Regions from separate parts of the Arthrobacter sp. TJ-263 genome, predicted to be linked through region 2. Evidence: riboswitches for the same ligand, from Rfam matches in the RefSeq annotation. Region 2 holds a riboswitch; each other region holds the start of a gene.

Region 1 (3,940 bases), on a different contig from region 2:
TGACTGGTCGTCGGATACCTTGTCTTCGACGCTAGTCCCCGCACCTCGGGCTGGCCACCTTCCTGCGGGTGTTCCGCCGCCAGCGCAGGCCTATTCCCCAGGACCGCCGCCAATGCTCAGGACATCTCGGGGCCCTGCTGACACGTCCGACCGGACGGGCCGGACTGCCGGTGCTGGACCCAGCGAGGCGTCAATAGCCGACGCGTGAGCGTGCAGACCCGACTGACACGTCAGCACCGCACCGCCGAGGGGTCGATGCCCGACAGACCCGGCTGACATGTCAGGGGCGGATCGTCTGGAGTCGGTACCGCGCACCGCGATGCTCCTCGGGCAGACGATCGCCCTTCCCGAACAGCTTCTGCCGCAATGTTCCTTCCGTGTACTCCGTCGGGTACGCACCACGCTTCTGCAGCTCCGGCACGACGAACTCGATGATGTCCTCGAAAGTCCCCGGGGTGATTGCATAGGCGAGGTTGAAGCCGTCGACGTCGGTCTCCTCCACCCACGCCTGGAGTTCATCGGCGACCTGCACACCCGAGCCGACGATGCGCGGACCGAGCCCACCGATCCCCGCCGACTCGGCGATGTCCCGCACGGTCCACGGCGAGCCGTCGTCGTTCACCTTCTGGAAGTTGGCCACGGCGGACTGGATGGCGTTGGACTTGACGTTGCCGAGCGGCTCGTCCGGGTCGTAGACGGAGAGATCCACGCCCAGCCACCCCGAGACGAGCACGAGGGCTCCCTCGTAGCTGACGTACTGCTGGTAGTCGGCGTGCTTGGCCTGGGCCTTCTCCTCCGTCTTGTCCGTGATGATGGTGAGCAGCGTGTAGATCCGCACCGAGTAGCGGTCACGCCCCTCGGCTTCGACGGCATCCCGGATCTTCCTGACCACGTCCTTCAGCCTCTCCTTCGTGGGTGCAGCGACGAACACCGCTTCCGCGTTGCCGGCCGCGAAGGCGATGCCACGGGAGGACGCGCCGGCCTGGAAGATGACCGGCGTCCGCTGCGGCGACGGCTCGCTGAGATGGATCCCCGGCACCTTGAAGTACTTGCCGTCGTGGTTGATGTCGTGGACCTTGGCCGGATCCGTGAAGACGCCCGCCTCGCGGTCGCGGACCACGGCGTCGTCCTCCCAGGACCCCTCGAGCAGCTTGTAGAGGACCTCGAGGTACTCATCCGCGTGGTCGTAGCGCGCATCGTGCTCGAGTTGGTCCTCCTGGCCCATGTTGCGTGCGGCAGAAGGAAGATACCCGGTCACCACGTTCCAGCCGACCCGCCCCTTGGTGAGATGGTCCAGCGTGGAGAGCCGGCGCGCGAAGGGATAGGGGTGCTCGTAGGCGGTGCCTGCCGTGACGCCGAACCCGAGGTGCTCGGTGACGAGCGCCATCGCGGAGACGAGCAGGAACGGGTCGTTGACCGGCGTCTGCGTCCCCTGCCGCAGGGTGGCCTCGTTGGACCCGCCGTAGACGTCGTACGTGCCGAGGACATCGGCGATGAAGACGCCGTCGAACAAGCCCTTCTCGAGGGTCTTCGCCAGGTCGGCCCAGTAGCTCAGGTCCTTGTAGCGCCACGACTGGTCGTCGGGGTGGCGCCACAGCCCCGGCGACTGATGACCCACGCAGTTCATGTCGAAAGCGTTGAAGCGGATACGGCGCGGTGATGTGGGCATGAAGATTCCTCATGTCGGGGCACTGCCGTGGCGGAAGCGCCATACTTGCCCGCACTGCCTGTGCCGGGCCGAATCCTCACCTGGGGCACCCCACTACAGCGAGAGGGTTGCCGTCCAACGAACCAGGGTTTTGCGTTGGAGCTCTTGATTCTGCTCACGAGCGTAAGTGGGCCGAGACGCCGCCGTCCACCCGCCGTCGTCACCGGGCGTCACGCGTCCAGCCTCCCCGATGCCCGGCCAGCACCTGCCGCACGTCGAATATCCCCTGTCCGGCGAATGCCCGACGGCGGTAGTGCGCACTGGGCGAAGAGAACAGCAGGAAGTGCAAAGAAACCATTGCAAATAGTTCTTTGCAATGGCGCACTGATGTCATGGATGAAGCCACCGGCAGTGGAAGACAGCCCGCAAACGACGGCGACCGCGTCATCGACGGGGCAGCACTCAAGGCCCTCGCTCACCCCCTCAGGATCCAGCTGCTCGAGGTCCTGTCCAGCTACGGGCCGCAGACCGCGAGCAGCATCGGCAAACGCATCGGCGAGTCGAGTGGGGCTACGAGCTACCACCTGAGGCAGCTGGCGCGTTACGGGCTCGTCCGGGAGGTGGCGGATCGCGGGTCCGCCCGTGAGCGGTGGTGGGAACGGCCCCGGGGGTCCCTGACCCTCAGCACTCCCGAACTCGAGCAGGACCCCACCACACGGGAAGCCGCGCGGCAGGTGAACCGCCAGTTCGAACGCGGCCGATCCGAGGCACTCGCCACCTTCATGGCCAGTGGCTCCGAGTCCGTCCCACCCGAATGGGCGGACGCAGCCGTGATCGCAACGATGAACGCCCACCTGACGGCGGACCAACTCGCCGCCCTCGCCCTCGACATGAGCGAGGTCCTTCGCGAGAAGCTCGACGCCTACCGCTCCGAGCCGGGCACCCCGGCAACCCGCCCGGTCCAGATCCACTTCAACGCCTTCCCCCTCATCGACCTGCAGGAGTCGTCATGACCAGCACAGCCCTTCACGCCGGCTACCCGCCGCTCGCCGGCCCACCCCGGGGAGGTCTCGCGTCCCGGACGCTCATTCGCCTGGGCACTGCCTTCATCGCAGCAGGATCGTCACTGGCCTCCGCGGACGGTACCAACGGGGAGCTCTTCCACCGCCACCTCGAGCGCAGGTCCGACCTGCAAGCCCTCGCCCACAGCAGCATCCATCTCCTCTAGCCGCGCTGCGGGTATCGTCCTCCGGGCAGGCGGCAGCCACCTCCTCCAAACACACCCGGCGACCACCGAAGAGGACGCACCGTGCAACGACCACAGGCCGGACGCACCGCGCCAACCACCGCAGGTAGGACCCGCCCCGGCGCCTCCCGCAGGCCGGACACACCGCGACAACCACCGCAGGTAGGACCCGCCCCGGCGCCTCCCGCGGGTCAGACCCATAGCGACAACCACCGCAGGTAGGACGCACCCCGACAACTCCCGCAGTAGGACGCACCCCGGCGCCTCCCGCAGGCCGGACACACCGCGCCGACCACCGCAGGTAGGACGCACCCCGGCAGCTCCCGCCGGCCGGACACACCGCGCCGACTACCTCAGGTAGGACGCCCCGTTGACGTCCACCACGGTGCCGCTGACCCAGAGCGGAGCATCGATTGCCAGCCAGGCGACCGTCTGCGCCACCTCTTCCGGCGTCGCGACACGGTTGAACGGACTCTGTGCGCGCACCGCGTCGCCGCCCGGACCGTCGAGCACGGTTCTGCCCATGTCGGTCTCGACGAACCCCGGTGCGACGGCGGCCGCGAGGATTCCGCGGGGAGCGAGCGCTACGGCGAGAGACTGGGTCATGGAGTGCAGCGCCGCCTTGCTCGCGCCGTAGGCAGACGTGACGGGTTCACCCCGGTAGGCTCCGCGTGACCCGACACTCACAAGCCGTCCACCTTCAGGCCCCGCCGGTCGGTCCAGGAGGTGCCGCGCGACGAGCCAGGCCAGGTTCGCGGGCCCCAGGAGGTTCACATCCAGCGTGCGACGCCATGCTCCCTGCCAGTCCTCGAAGGACACGGCATCGATGGGGTGCGCCACGAACATGCCGGCGTTGTTCACCAGGACGTCGAGACCACCCAGTCCGCCCACGGCCCCGTCGACGATGCGCCGGCAGGCCTCGGGGTCGCCGACATCCCCGACGACCACCACGTGACCGTCCCCTGGAAGCGCTTCGCACACAGCGGTAGCGGCGTGCTCATCACGACCGGCGTGGACTGCGACGCGGTGTCCACGCCCTGCGAGAT
Region 2 (3,940 bases):
GAACGACCTCAGGCGGGGCGTCTGGGCGTCGTCGAAGATCGCGGCCGGGGGGCCGGACTCCACCACGACGCCGCCGTCCATGAACGTCACGGTGTCCGAGACGTTGCGCGAGAAGCCCATCTCGTGGGTGACCACGACCATGGTCATGCCCGCCGTCGCGAGGTCCGCCATGAGCGCCAGGACGCCCTTGACGAGCTCGGGGTCCAGGGCGGAGGTGGCCTCGTCGAAGAACATGACCTCGGGGTCCATGGCCAGCGCGCGGGCGATCGCGACACGCTGCTGCTGCCCGCCCGAGAGGTTGCCGGGGCGCACGTCGGCCTTGTGCTTCAGTCCCACGAGGTCCAGTTGGGCGAGGGCCTTGCTCCGCGCCTCGTCCGCCGACATCTTCCGGAGCTTGCGCAGGGCCAGCGAGACGTTGTCCAGCACGCTCTTGTGCGGGAACAGGTTGAACTGCTGGAACACCATGCCGATGCGCCGGCGCAGCTCGTCCGGGTTGTCCTTCAGGACGGACCGGCCGTCCAGCAGGATGTCCCCCTGATCAGGTTCGATCAGCCGGTTCAGGACGCGCAGGAGGGTGGACTTGCCGGACCCGGAGGGGCCGATGACCGACGCCGTCGTGCCCTGCTCCACGTGCAGGTCGATCCCCCGCAGCACGTGGTTGGAGCCGAAGGACAGGTGCAGGTTCCTGCCCGTCAGGGTCCCTGATTCTTGTGTCTTCACGCCTTCGCTCCTTCGCCGATCCTTGCGGCCAGTTCATCCGGTTCGGGCTTCTGCTTCCTGCCCACGCGCAGCCGGTTGTCGATGAAGTTGACCAGGTGCGTGAGCGGGATGGTCAGGCACAGGTAGAGCACGCCGGCAGCGATGAGCGGTGACAGGTTGCCGGTGTTGCTAGCGGCGTCGTTGCCCACCCGGAAGAGTTCGCGCTCACTGGCCACGAGGCCGATGAAGTAGATGAGCGAGGACTCCTTGATGAGCGAGATGAACTGGTTCACCAGGGCCGGCAGCACGCGCCGCACGCCCTGGGGGATCACGACGAGCTGCATCGACGAGCTGTAGCTGAAGCCGAGGGCACGCGACGCCTCCAGCTGTCCCTTCTCCACGCTCTGGATGCCGGAGCGGAAGATCTCACCGATGTAGGCCGAGGCGATCAGCGAGAGGGCGAGGATGCCCAGCGGGTACGGGCTCGTGCTGCCCGTGATCTCCCGGAGGATCGGGCCGAGCCCGAGGCCGATGAGCAGGATGATCACGACGGCGGGTAGCCCGCGGAAGATGTCCGTGTAGACGCGGGCGATCCACCGCAGCACGCGGTTGCGTGAGATCCCCATGACGGCGAGGATCATCCCGACGATCGTCCCGATGATCCCCGACGCCAGGGCGAGCATGATGGTGTTCGGCAGGCCGACGGTCAGGAGGTCCGGCAGGACAGCCGCCATCGCCTCCCAGTCGAAGAACGTCTTCCCGAGCTGTTCGAGGGCATCCATGCAGGGACCGCTACTTTACTTCCACGGCTTTGCTGCCGGGCTTCCAGTCGGAGGGCATCTCGCGGTCCGGGTACCACTCCTCGGTGAGCTCGGTCCACGTGCCGTCGGCGACGACGGCGTCGAGGCCCGCATTGAGGGCGTCGATGAGCGGCTGGTTGTCGCTGTTCACGGCGTACGCGGTGAAGTTCTCGGTGTTGATGATGGTCTCGGCGATCGTCGTGTCGTCGCCCTCCTTCACCTGACCGGTGGCCTGCTGCGACGGGGCCACCCAGGCGTCCACCTGCCCGTTCTTCACGTTCGCGTAGACGGTGTTGTAGTCGGGGAAGCGCACCGGCTCGAGACCGAGGGTGTTGGAGACGTAGTCGTCCTGGACGGTGCCCTGGACCACGCCGATGCGGGTGCTCTCCGAGAGCGAGTCGAAGCCTGTGACCGAGGAGCCGTTCTTCGTGACGACGGCCATGTAGCCGAAGTCGTAGCCGTTGGTGAAGCCCACGTTCTCGCGGCGCTCCGCGGTGGTGGAGATCGAGGAGGATCCGACGTCGAACTGCTTGTTCTGCACCTGGGCGAGGAGCGCGGAGAAGTCCGTGGACGCGAACTCGACCTCCAGGCCCAGCTTGTCGCCGATGGCGCGCAGCAGCTCGTTGTCGTAGCCGGTGAAGACGCCGTCCTCGAGGAAGATGTTCGGCGGGGCGTCCGAGAGCGTGCCGACGCGCAGCGTGCCGTCGGTGACGAGGCCGAGCTCGGCCGTGTCGATCTCGTCGATCGGCGTCGTGGTCTCGGTCGTGTACTGGTCGAGCGACTGCTGGTCGCTGCCGGCCAGGGCGTCCGTGGTCTCGGTGGGCTCGCTGCTGCCGCTGCCGCAGGAGACGGTCAAGGCGAGGAAGGGGACGGCGAATGCCGCCAGGACCTTGCGGGAGATGTTCATGATGTCCTTCGAGGTGCCGGCCCGGATGGAGGCGCGGGGAACGGGGATGGTGCGGGGGACGCCGGGTCACGGCGAGGAGGGGACAGGCTGCTGGGTGACACGCTCACTGTTCTGGGATGTGCGCGGGTGCGGGTGCCGTCACGGAGGAATGGTCCGGGACAGGCCGCACGACGCCGTACTTGCCAACCGGGGGACTTGTCCCGGCGGCCGAATCTTCACCTGGAGCACCCCACTACGGGAGAGGGTTGCTGTCCAGCCGGCCAGGGCCGAGGGCTGGAACTCTTGATTGCAGGCAAAACGCTAGGGCAGCACGAAGCACCGGGTCAAAACGAGAGGGCCGAAAACCGACGCTTGACGTAGCAGAAGGGCCTTCAGGGGCCGTTTTGTGGCGGAGATTACACGAAGCGGTCCACGAGGTCGGTGAGTTCGGCGGTCAGCGCGCTCGAGGTGCGGAGGTCCTGGCCGTCCAGCGAGAGCACCGGCGCGAGGAGCCGGATACTCGAGATCAGCCACACGGCGTCGGCCTCGAGCAGGTGGTGCGGTTCCAGCGGTCCGTAGCCGAGCTCCCACCCCTGGTCCTTCGCCGCGGCGAACAGCGCGCTCTGTGAGGTCCCAGCGAGGATCCCGCTCTCGAGCTGCGGCGTGAGGAGGGTCTTCCGGCCGTCGCGGTCGTAGGCGAGGAGGACGGTCGACGTCGGGCCTTCCAGCACCTTGCCGTCGGAGGAGGTGAAGATGACGTCGTCCGCCCCGTGCGCCTTCGCGTAGCGGACGGCGGCCATGTTGACGGCGTAGGAGAGGGTCTTCGCCCCCAGGAGCAGCCAGGGCGCGCGCTGGGCGACGGTGCTGTCGTACCCGCGCTCGAGGAAGAGGACCTTCAGGCCCGTCTCGCGCTGCCGGAGGGTGGCCTCGGGCACGCGGGAAACCTGCACCCAGGCCGTGGCCCGCCCGGCGCCCTCGACGCCGCGCGTGGCGACCAGCTTCACGACGGCGTGTCCCTGGTCCGGTTCCGCTGCCGCGAACTCGCGCAGGCCGGTGCGGATCGCGCGGCTCCACGCCTCGGCGTCGGGCACGGTCAGATCCAGGGCGTCGGCCGACGCCGCGAGGCGCGCCAGGTGCGCCTGCTCCTTGCGGGGGGCTCCGTCGACGGCGAGCAGGGATTCGAAGAGGCCGTCCCCGCGGGTGGCGCCGAGGTCGGTGGCCATCAGCTGCGGCTGGGACGCGTCGGCCACCCTGCCGTCGTCATGGGCCGGGTCCAGGAACACGAGAACAGTCATGGGCCACAGCGTAGCCGCCGGAACCCCGCGGCCTCAGGTGAGTCTGACCTTCCGGGTGAAGAGTTTCTGCAGCAGGATGAAGACGAGGAGCAGGGCGCCGATCACTATGCGCGTCCACCAGGAGCTCAGCGTGCCCTCGTAGGAGATGAACGTCTGGACGATACCGAGCACGAGCACCCCCGTGAGGGAGCCGAGCACGTACCCGTAGCCTCCCGTCAGCAGCGTCCCGCCCACCACGACCGCCGCGATGGCGTCGAGTT
Region 3 (3,940 bases), on a different contig from region 2:
GGGAACCGCGCACCCCAGGGTTCGCCGTCGGGTGCCAGGCTGGCCGGCCCCGTCGAGCCGTAGCAGCCTCCCAGCATGTTGACGGCCACCACGAAGTAACGGTCGGTGTCCACCGTGCGGCCGGGGCCCACGAGCGAGTCCCACCAGCCCTCCTCCTCCGAGGCGCCACGGGCCACGTGCGAGCTGCCGGTCAGGGCGTGCTGCACGAGGACGGCGTTGGAGCCGTCCCGGTCCAGCCGGCCCCAGGTCTCGAACGCCAGCTGGACGTCGGGCAGCTCACCCCCGGTCTCGAGGACCAGCGGCCCGATCGACGCGACACGGAGCAGCCCGTCCCCCTGGGGAGGTGCGTCGTCGGTCCATGCGGGCAGCGGAGCAGGAGGGTACGTGGTCACGAACGGTCAGGCTCCCTTGGCGGCGCGGAAGCCCGCATCCAGATCGGCGAGGATGTCGGTGATGTTCTCGACGCCGACCGACAGTCGCACCAGGCCAGGCCGGACGCCCGCGGTGAGCTGCGCCTCCGCCCCGAGCTGGCTGTGCGTCGTGGACGCGGGGTGGATGACCAGCGAGCGGACGTCGCCCACGTTCGCGACGTGCGAGTGCAGTTCGAGGCCGTCGACGAAGCGCTTCCCCGCCTCCAGCCCTCCGGCGATGTCGAAGCTCACGATCGCCCCCGTGCCGTTGGGTCCGTACTTCCTCCCGCGCTCGTACCACGGACTCGAGGAGAGCCCCGCGTAGGTGACGCGCTCGACGTCGTCGTGCCCCTCCAGCCACTCGGCGACCGCCTGCGCGTTCTGCACGTGGCGTTCCATGCGCAGGCTGAGGGTCTCCAGTCCCTGGGCGATCAGGAAGGCGTTGAACGGGGAGACGGCAGAGCCGAGATCGCGGAGCAGCTGGACGCGGGCCTTGAGGATGTAGGCGAGGTTGGCGCCCAGCGCACTGCCCACCCCGAGATCGCGGGCGTACACGAGCCCCTGATAGCTCTCGTCCGGCGTGTTGAAGCCCGGGAACCGTTCGGGGTCCTGCGCGAAGTCGAAGTTGCCCGAGTCCACGATGACCCCGGCGATGGCGTTGCCGTGCCCGCCGAGGTACTTGGTGGCCGAGTGCACCACGATGTCCGCTCCCCATTCGATGGGCCGGATCAGGTACGGCGTGGACAGCGTGTTGTCGACGATCAGGGGGATGCCGTGCTCGTGGGCGACGGCGCTGATGCCCTCGATGTCGAGGACGTCCTGCCGCGGATTGGAGACCACCTCGCCGAAGAAGAGCTTGGTGCTCGGCCGGAGTGCCGCGCGCCACTGCCCGAGGTCGTCCGGGTCCTCGACGAACGTGGTCTCGATCCCGAACTTCTTCAGCGTGTGCTTGAAGAGGTTGTAGGTGCCGCCGTAGAGGCTGGGGCTGGCCACGATGTGGTCCCCCGCCTCCGCGATGTTCAGCACGGCGAACGTCTCGGCGGCCTGGCCGGAGGCCAGCAGGAGCGCGCCGACGCCGCCTTCGAGGCTTGCGATGCGGGTCTCCACGACCTCCTGGGTCGGGTTGCCGATCCGCGTGTAGATGGGCTCGAGTTCGGTCAGCGCGAACCGGTTCGCGGCGCTCTCCGCGCTCGGGAAGACGAACGACGTCGTCTGGTAGATGGGGAGCGCACGCGCCCCTGTGGTGGCATCCGGCACCTGGCCGGCGTGGATCTGGCGTGTTTCAAAGGACCAATCGTTGGACATGGTGTTCCCTCTGATCAGGGGCTCCGCCTGTCCGATGCTCCGGCCGGTGGACGCCGCTCCGGGAGACCGGACCCCGCAGGAGCCCGCGCTTGAACGGCGCCGATGGGCGCCGGACCTGGTCTTCACCCGGGGCACCCCACCGCGGTTGGAGGGTTGCCGGCCAGCAAGCCGGGGCTGTGTGCTGGCACTCATGACCTGCATTCATGTAAACCGATCCGGGCGGATCCGGCAACCGTGTGACCCTCCGTGAAGCCGCCCGAGGGCACGCTCCCGGTGCGCCCGACGTCGGCTCCCGATCGGCTCCCAGGACACGCTCCCGGGAGTAAGGCAAGCCTTAGTCGAGACCCAGATCACTTAGTGCCAAGATAGCCGCATGCGCCTGGACCATGTATCTTATGCCTGCGAACCCGATGGACTTGCCGCGACGGCCGATCGAATCTCGGCCAAGCTCGGCGTGGAGCCGGTGAAGGGTGGTGTGCACCCCCGCTTCGGCACCCGCAACATGATCTTCCCCCTGGTCAACGGCCAGTATCTGGAGGTCGTCGAGGTGCTGAACCACCCGGCGTCGGACAAGGCTCCGTTCGGCCAGGCCGTCCGCGCCCGCTCCGAGGCCGGCGGAGGCTGGATGGGCTGGTGCGTCGCCGTCGACGATCTGGCACCGTTCGAGGAGCGCCTCGGGCGCAGCGCGGTGCCCGGCAACCGGAAGTTCCCGGACGGCCAGGAGCTCACCTGGCAGCAGATCGGCATCAAGGGACTCATCGCGGACCCCCAGGTCCCCTACCTGCTCCGCTGGGACGACGGCACGGAGGACCTCCACCCCTCGAAGGCCCGCCCCGCCTCGGTGAAGCTGGACTGCCTCACCATCGCCGGCTCGTCCGAGCGGGTGACCGACTGGCTCGGGACGGACGTCGAGAGGACGCTCGACGGCGTGCAGGTCCAGTGGATCGCCCCCAACGGGACGCCCGGGGTCATGTCGGTGACGTTCGAGACCGACAGCGGTCGCGTCGAGATCTAGGCTCCGGTCACGTGCCGATCCCCAGGGCCGGCCCGAGCAGCGCGTAGCCGACGAAGCCCGTGATGTCGATGAGCGCGTGGGCGATCACGAGCGGCATGACCCGTCGTGTCCGCGTGTAGAACCAGGCGAACAGCAGGCCCATCAGCACGTTCCCGATGAACGGCCCGAACCCCTGGTAGAGGTGGTAGCTGCCCCGGATGAGGGCACTCGTGATGATGATTGCGGGGGTGGACCAGCCGAGGTCCCGCAGGCGGATGAACAGGTACCCGACCACGATGACCTCCTCGAGCACCGCGTGCCGGAGCGCGGACAGCACGAGTACCGGGATGGTCCACCAGTAGTCGTCGAGCGCGGCCGGCACGAGCGCCGTCGTGATGCCGAGCGCGCGGCCTCCCGCGTACACCCCGAGCGTTCCGACGGCGATGATCGCGGCGAGCCCCACCCCGAAACCGACGGTGCGCAGCGGCTGCTCGAAGGTGAGGCCCAGGCGCCGGACGGCCGAGACGCCGGGACCGCTGAGCAGGAACAGGACCAGGGCCACGGGCATCAGCGCGAAGAGGATGTCCAGGAGCTGGTAGGCGAGGTCGAAGTACTCGCGCTCGTTCAGCACCGGGTTCAGGGTGGTGGTCTGGCCCGCGAGGGGTCCCCGCGTGAGCTTGTCCGCGAGGCTCACGACGGCGTACACGCCGGACTGCCCCAGGGAGAGCCCGAAGACGATCAGCAGTTCTGCGGTGATCCGCCGCCTCGGGAGCGGATCCACGGAACCTCCCGCTGCGGACGGGGCGGTGGAGGACGAGGACTCGGCAGTCATGACGCTATCCTGCCAGCGGGAAGGACGGCCTGTCCCCGGATCCCGTCGTCGTCGGTCAGGCGATAGAGATGCGCCACCCCGAGCCGCGGATTACGTCACCCGATTGGGTCTTTTTGATCGCCTCCATCAGGCCTACCGTGGACGCAGGATGCAGCCCGGCCGGGCAGCTGAACCAGGGAGGACCTTCGTCATGAGCACACAAGTTGCAGAATGCAGTGTCGCCAGTTGTTCCTTCAACGACCATTCCCATTGCAACGCAGCCGCCATCACAGTAGGCGGAGAAGAGGACCACGCAGCGTGCGCCACCTTCATCGACATCGGTGTCCACGGCGGCCTGCCCAAGGTCCTGGCCGGCGTCGGAGCGTGCCAGCGCACCGAATGCGCCCACAACGATCATCT
Region 4 (3,940 bases), 1.2 Mb from region 2:
GACCAGGCATCCCGGGTTCGCGAGAACCCACTGCTGCACTCCAGGATCGATCCTCGTCCAAATTGAACTGATGTTGGTCACTGTGCGAACCTCTCGGATCGGTGTCTCGCTTTGCACGAACATCACACGCGAGTCATCAACCGACTACTAGGGCCTAAAGTCCCATCCGGCGTCGTCCTCCGCCCGGACCCGCGGGCCGGGACGGCCGGGGAAGGACCTTGGACCCTGCACGGGAACCGGTGCCCGGCGCACAGTGGACGGATGACGACGTCGGTCGACAACCACCTCGTCGAGGATGGAGGAGTACGCGGGGCGAGTAGTCCCGCATCACTCGAGGATCTGCTGCGCCACGCGGTCCGCCGCGCGGCCGACTGCGCGATCCTGGACATCACCGTGACGGAGGGCATCGTGGTGCTTTCCGGAATCGCCTTGCGCCGCGAAGACAAGTCACGCGCAGGCTTCGCCTGCTGGTGCGACCCGGCCGTCCGCGCCGTCTACAACAACCTGACCGTCTCCTCGGGACCCACCTGACCACCTCACGCGATGCCTGACACGCTGGCGGATCGGGGCACAAGGGCCCTGCACGCCCTCCGTGCCGCGGCCTAGGCTGACGCGCATGCACATCGGCCGCCGCGCAGATCATCGCGACGTCCTATTCCCCCGGGCTCGCGACCGTACAGGCTTTCGGCATGCTCAAGGACATCCGGAGGGCCATCGGGCGTCGACCTCCTGGCGTTGATGGCCATCGTCACGACAGCCGTCACCGGCGAGTACCACGCAAGCATCGTCGTCGTGCTGATGATCGCCTGCGGGCAGGCACTGGACGAGTTCGCGTCCGCACGCGCCCAGACGCAGCTACGGGCACTGCTCGAGCGGGCACCCCGCTCGGCTCACCCAGGCGTTGGAGCAGCTCGCGCGGGCCCGGAGCGTCGCCTTCGACACGACCGGCACCCTGACCTCCGTCACGCCACTGATGGGCGGGATCGTCCTCGCCCCGACGGCGGGACCCCTCACCGAGGACGAGGTCCTCGCGCCGAGGTCGCGGGGACCGCGATCGCCGTCGGCAAACGCCGCTTCGTGGAAGGCATCGTCGGGCGCGTCCCGGACCCTCCCCCGGCTCCGGGGGAAACCGCCGTCTACGTGGGGGCGCCGGGATCGACGGCGGCCAGCGAATCGGCGGAGGTGATCATCACCGTCGACGACCTCGCGAAAGTCACAGAGGCCGTGATCATCGGCAAGCGGACCCTGCGCATAGCGCTGCAGAGCATCGGCATCGGCATCGCCCTGAGCCTCGTGTTGATGACGGGCGCCGCCCTGGGACTCGTCCCCCCACTGGCCGGCGCGTTCGGCCAGGAGGGGATCGATCTCCTGACCATCCTCTACGCGCTGCGCGCGGCACGCGCCCCAGGGACCGGTGCCCGCAGCACGTGGCGACATCTGCCGGCGGGCCGGCGCTTCCGATCGTGATACCCGGCCTTATCCCCGGGCGCTGCCGGGCCCGCGCATAGTCGTAGTCACATAACTTCTTGTTGACCGAATCGATCGAGGGGCATGCTTATAGTAATTGCAGCTTCAAGAGACGCGGCCGCCAAGCTCCGACTAGGCCGCGCACCAACCCCATGTTCGTGGGTGGTTCGGATGACGAAGCGGCCTTCGCCTTGGCACTCAGTGCCGGTCCGGCGCGGGCAAGAGCACTTCGAAAGGCACTCATCATGAGCTGTACCGCCTTCCCCTAGCAGGATCCCGGCGCCTTCTGCGCGTCTTTCCCTTTTCTTCCCATTCCCTGCGTAATGCGCTGTGCGTTGCGCCGGAACGCCTTTCCGAGGAATTCTCCATGAATGCATCCGTACTTCGTCCTGCCCGAAATCGAAACTACTTCGGACATGTCACCGCCCTGTCCGCCGTCGGCCTCCTCGCCCTCCTGACCGGTTGCGCCGGGCCGGCGAGCCCGTCCGCCGTCACCGACGGCGAGCCGGTGGCCGGCGGCGTCCTCGACGTGTCCATCTCGGCCGAGCCGGGGTGCCTCGACGGGCACGGCATCTCGGCGACGCAGCAACAGTTCCTGGGGCGCCTGATCTACGACAACGTGGTGACCCTCGACGAGAACGGGGAGATCGCGCCGTACCTCGCGGAGTCCTGGGAGGTCTCGGAGGACGGCAAGACGTACACGTTCCGCCTGAAGCAGGGCGTCACCTTCAGCGACGGCTCCCCCTGGAACGCGGAGGTCCTCGGGCAGAACTTCGAGCACATGAGGGACCCCGCCACGAAGTCGCCCCTCGCCGCCGCGTACATCGCCCCGTACGTGGACGGCACCGTGATCGACGAGTACACCTTCGAAGCGCACCTCGCGTACCCCTACACGCCGTTCCTCTACACGCTCGCGCAGTCCTGGCTCGGCATGAACTCGGGCAAGGCCATCTCCGAGTCCCCCGAGACGCTGTGCCAGGAGCCGATCGGCACCGGTCCCTTCACCGTCGCCGACTACAAGCCTGGCCAGAGCATCAGCTACACCAAACGGGACGGCTACGACTGGGCGCCGGAATGGCTGGACGGTGACGGCGAAGCGCACCTCGACGGTGTGGAGGTCACCCTCGTCAGCGAACCCGTCATCCGCCACCAGTCCCTCGTCTCGGGGCAGTACGACCTGACCGAGAACCTCGCGCCGCAGAACGCCGCCGCGGTCCAGGCGGACCCGGACTTCACCTACGAGAACCTGCCCCGCACCGGCAGCCCCTACGTGCTGAGCTTCAACCTCGACCGGGCGCCGTTCGACGACCTCGCGGTCCGCCAGGCGTTCGCCGCCGCCGTGGACACGGGAGCCGTCACGGAGAGCCTCGGCTTCGGCACCTACACCCCGATCGACGGCTTCCTGTCGAAGGAGAGCAAGTACTACGACCCGTCCGTGGAGGGCGTGCTGACCCACGACCCCGAGCGGGCGAACCAGCTGCTCGACGACGCCGGCTGGACCGGGCGGGACGACGAGGGCTTCCGCACGCGGGACGGGAAGCGGCTCACGGTCGAGGTGCCCACGGTGGAGAGTTCCACGCCGAGCCCGCTGCTCGTGCAGCTCCAGGGTGAGGCGCGGAAGGTCGGCTTCGACCTCCAGATCATCCAGCTCCCCCAGGCGCAGCTCACCGAACTCCGCTACGCCGGCGACTACGACGCCCTGGCCGGGGTGTGGCACACCAACACCACCGACGTCCTGTTCATCCGCTACCACTCCTCCGAGATCACAGGTGAGCGGATCGGTCAGAACTCCTCGTACGTGAACGACCCGCAGCTCGACGCGTTGCTCTCCGCGGCCCGTGAGGCCGATGACGGACCCGCCGCCGAGGAGGCGTACTCGAAGGCGCAGCACCGGCTGCTCGAGATCGTGCCCGGCGTGCCGCTCTACGAGAATCCGAGCCAGTTCGCCTACGCGAACACCCTGCACGACGTCGCCGTGGACACCTCCCACCCGGTGCCGGTCCTCACGTACGCCTGGAAGGCCGAGTAGATGGCCGTGCTCCGGCGCGTCCTCACGCGGCTCGCGGTCGGGATCGGTGTCCTCTGGGGAGCCGCGACGCTGACGTTCCTCGCGGTCTACCTGATCCCGGGCGACACGGCGCTGCTGATCCTCGGAGGACCCGATGCACGGCCCACCGCCGAGACGCTCGCGCAGGTCCGTGCCGACTACCTGCTCGACCAGCCCTTCATCGTCCAGTACGGCAGCTACCTCGGGAACCTCCTCCAGGGGGACCTCGGACAGTCCTACCGGTTGCGCCTGCCCGTCACGGAAGCCATCGGGCAGCAGATCGGCGCGACGGCGGCGCTCGCTGCGGCCGCCGTCGTCGTGGCCCTGCCGCTGACGTTCGCGGTCGCGATCCTGTCCGCGCACCGGGCCCCCTGGATCCGGTCGATCGTCTCCGGCATCGAAGTGGTCTTCGCGGCGACGCCGACC

What was found. Region 2 has a riboswitch for S-adenosylmethionine ahead of AC4D2F_RS08405 (ABC transporter substrate-binding protein). Riboswitches for the same ligand answer to the same signal wherever they lie in the genome.
Region 1: another riboswitch for S-adenosylmethionine. It lies ahead of AC4D2F_RS13450 (LLM class flavin-dependent oxidoreductase); the one in region 2 lies ahead of AC4D2F_RS08405 (ABC transporter substrate-binding protein).
Region 3: another riboswitch for S-adenosylmethionine. It lies ahead of AC4D2F_RS11435 (bifunctional o-acetylhomoserine/o-acetylserine sulfhydrylase); the one in region 2 lies ahead of AC4D2F_RS08405 (ABC transporter substrate-binding protein).
Region 4: another riboswitch for S-adenosylmethionine. It lies ahead of AC4D2F_RS02505 (ABC transporter substrate-binding protein); the one in region 2 lies ahead of AC4D2F_RS08405 (ABC transporter substrate-binding protein).

What each region holds. Positions count from the first base shown of each region.
Region 1 is NZ_JBZCNE010000002.1:632,343-636,282, forward strand. It holds gene AC4D2F_RS13450 (LLM class flavin-dependent oxidoreductase) at 281-1,669, opposite strand; SAM riboswitch class IV at 1,706-1,819, opposite strand; gene AC4D2F_RS13455 (helix-turn-helix domain-containing protein) at 2,041-2,661, shown strand; gene AC4D2F_RS13460 (hypothetical protein) at 2,658-2,876, shown strand; gene AC4D2F_RS13465 (SDR family NAD(P)-dependent oxidoreductase) at 3,243-3,940, opposite strand, start outside.
Region 2 is NZ_JBZCNE010000001.1:1,771,086-1,775,025, reverse strand. It holds gene AC4D2F_RS08415 (amino acid ABC transporter ATP-binding protein) at 1-720, opposite strand, end outside; gene AC4D2F_RS08410 (amino acid ABC transporter permease) at 717-1,481, opposite strand; gene AC4D2F_RS08405 (ABC transporter substrate-binding protein) at 1,492-2,406, opposite strand; SAM riboswitch class IV at 2,577-2,694, opposite strand; gene AC4D2F_RS08400 (aminodeoxychorismate lyase) at 2,802-3,680, opposite strand; gene yjfF (galactofuranose ABC transporter, permease protein YjfF) at 3,714-3,940, opposite strand, start outside.
Region 3 is NZ_JBZCNE010000002.1:164,735-168,674, forward strand. It holds gene metX (homoserine O-acetyltransferase MetX) at 1-392, opposite strand, end outside; gene AC4D2F_RS11435 (bifunctional o-acetylhomoserine/o-acetylserine sulfhydrylase) at 399-1,715, opposite strand; SAM riboswitch class IV at 1,796-1,911, opposite strand; gene AC4D2F_RS11440 (VOC family protein) at 2,089-2,730, shown strand; gene AC4D2F_RS11445 (CPBP family intramembrane glutamic endopeptidase) at 2,738-3,541, opposite strand; gene AC4D2F_RS11450 (DUF1540 domain-containing protein) at 3,732-3,940, shown strand, end outside.
Region 4 is NZ_JBZCNE010000001.1:531,733-535,672, forward strand. It holds gene AC4D2F_RS02490 (hypothetical protein) at 1-81, opposite strand, end outside; gene AC4D2F_RS02495 (BON domain-containing protein) at 262-531, shown strand; gene AC4D2F_RS02500 (hypothetical protein) at 739-1,467, shown strand; SAM riboswitch class IV at 1,571-1,698, shown strand; gene AC4D2F_RS02505 (ABC transporter substrate-binding protein) at 1,835-3,496, shown strand; gene AC4D2F_RS02510 (ABC transporter permease) at 3,497-3,940, shown strand, end outside.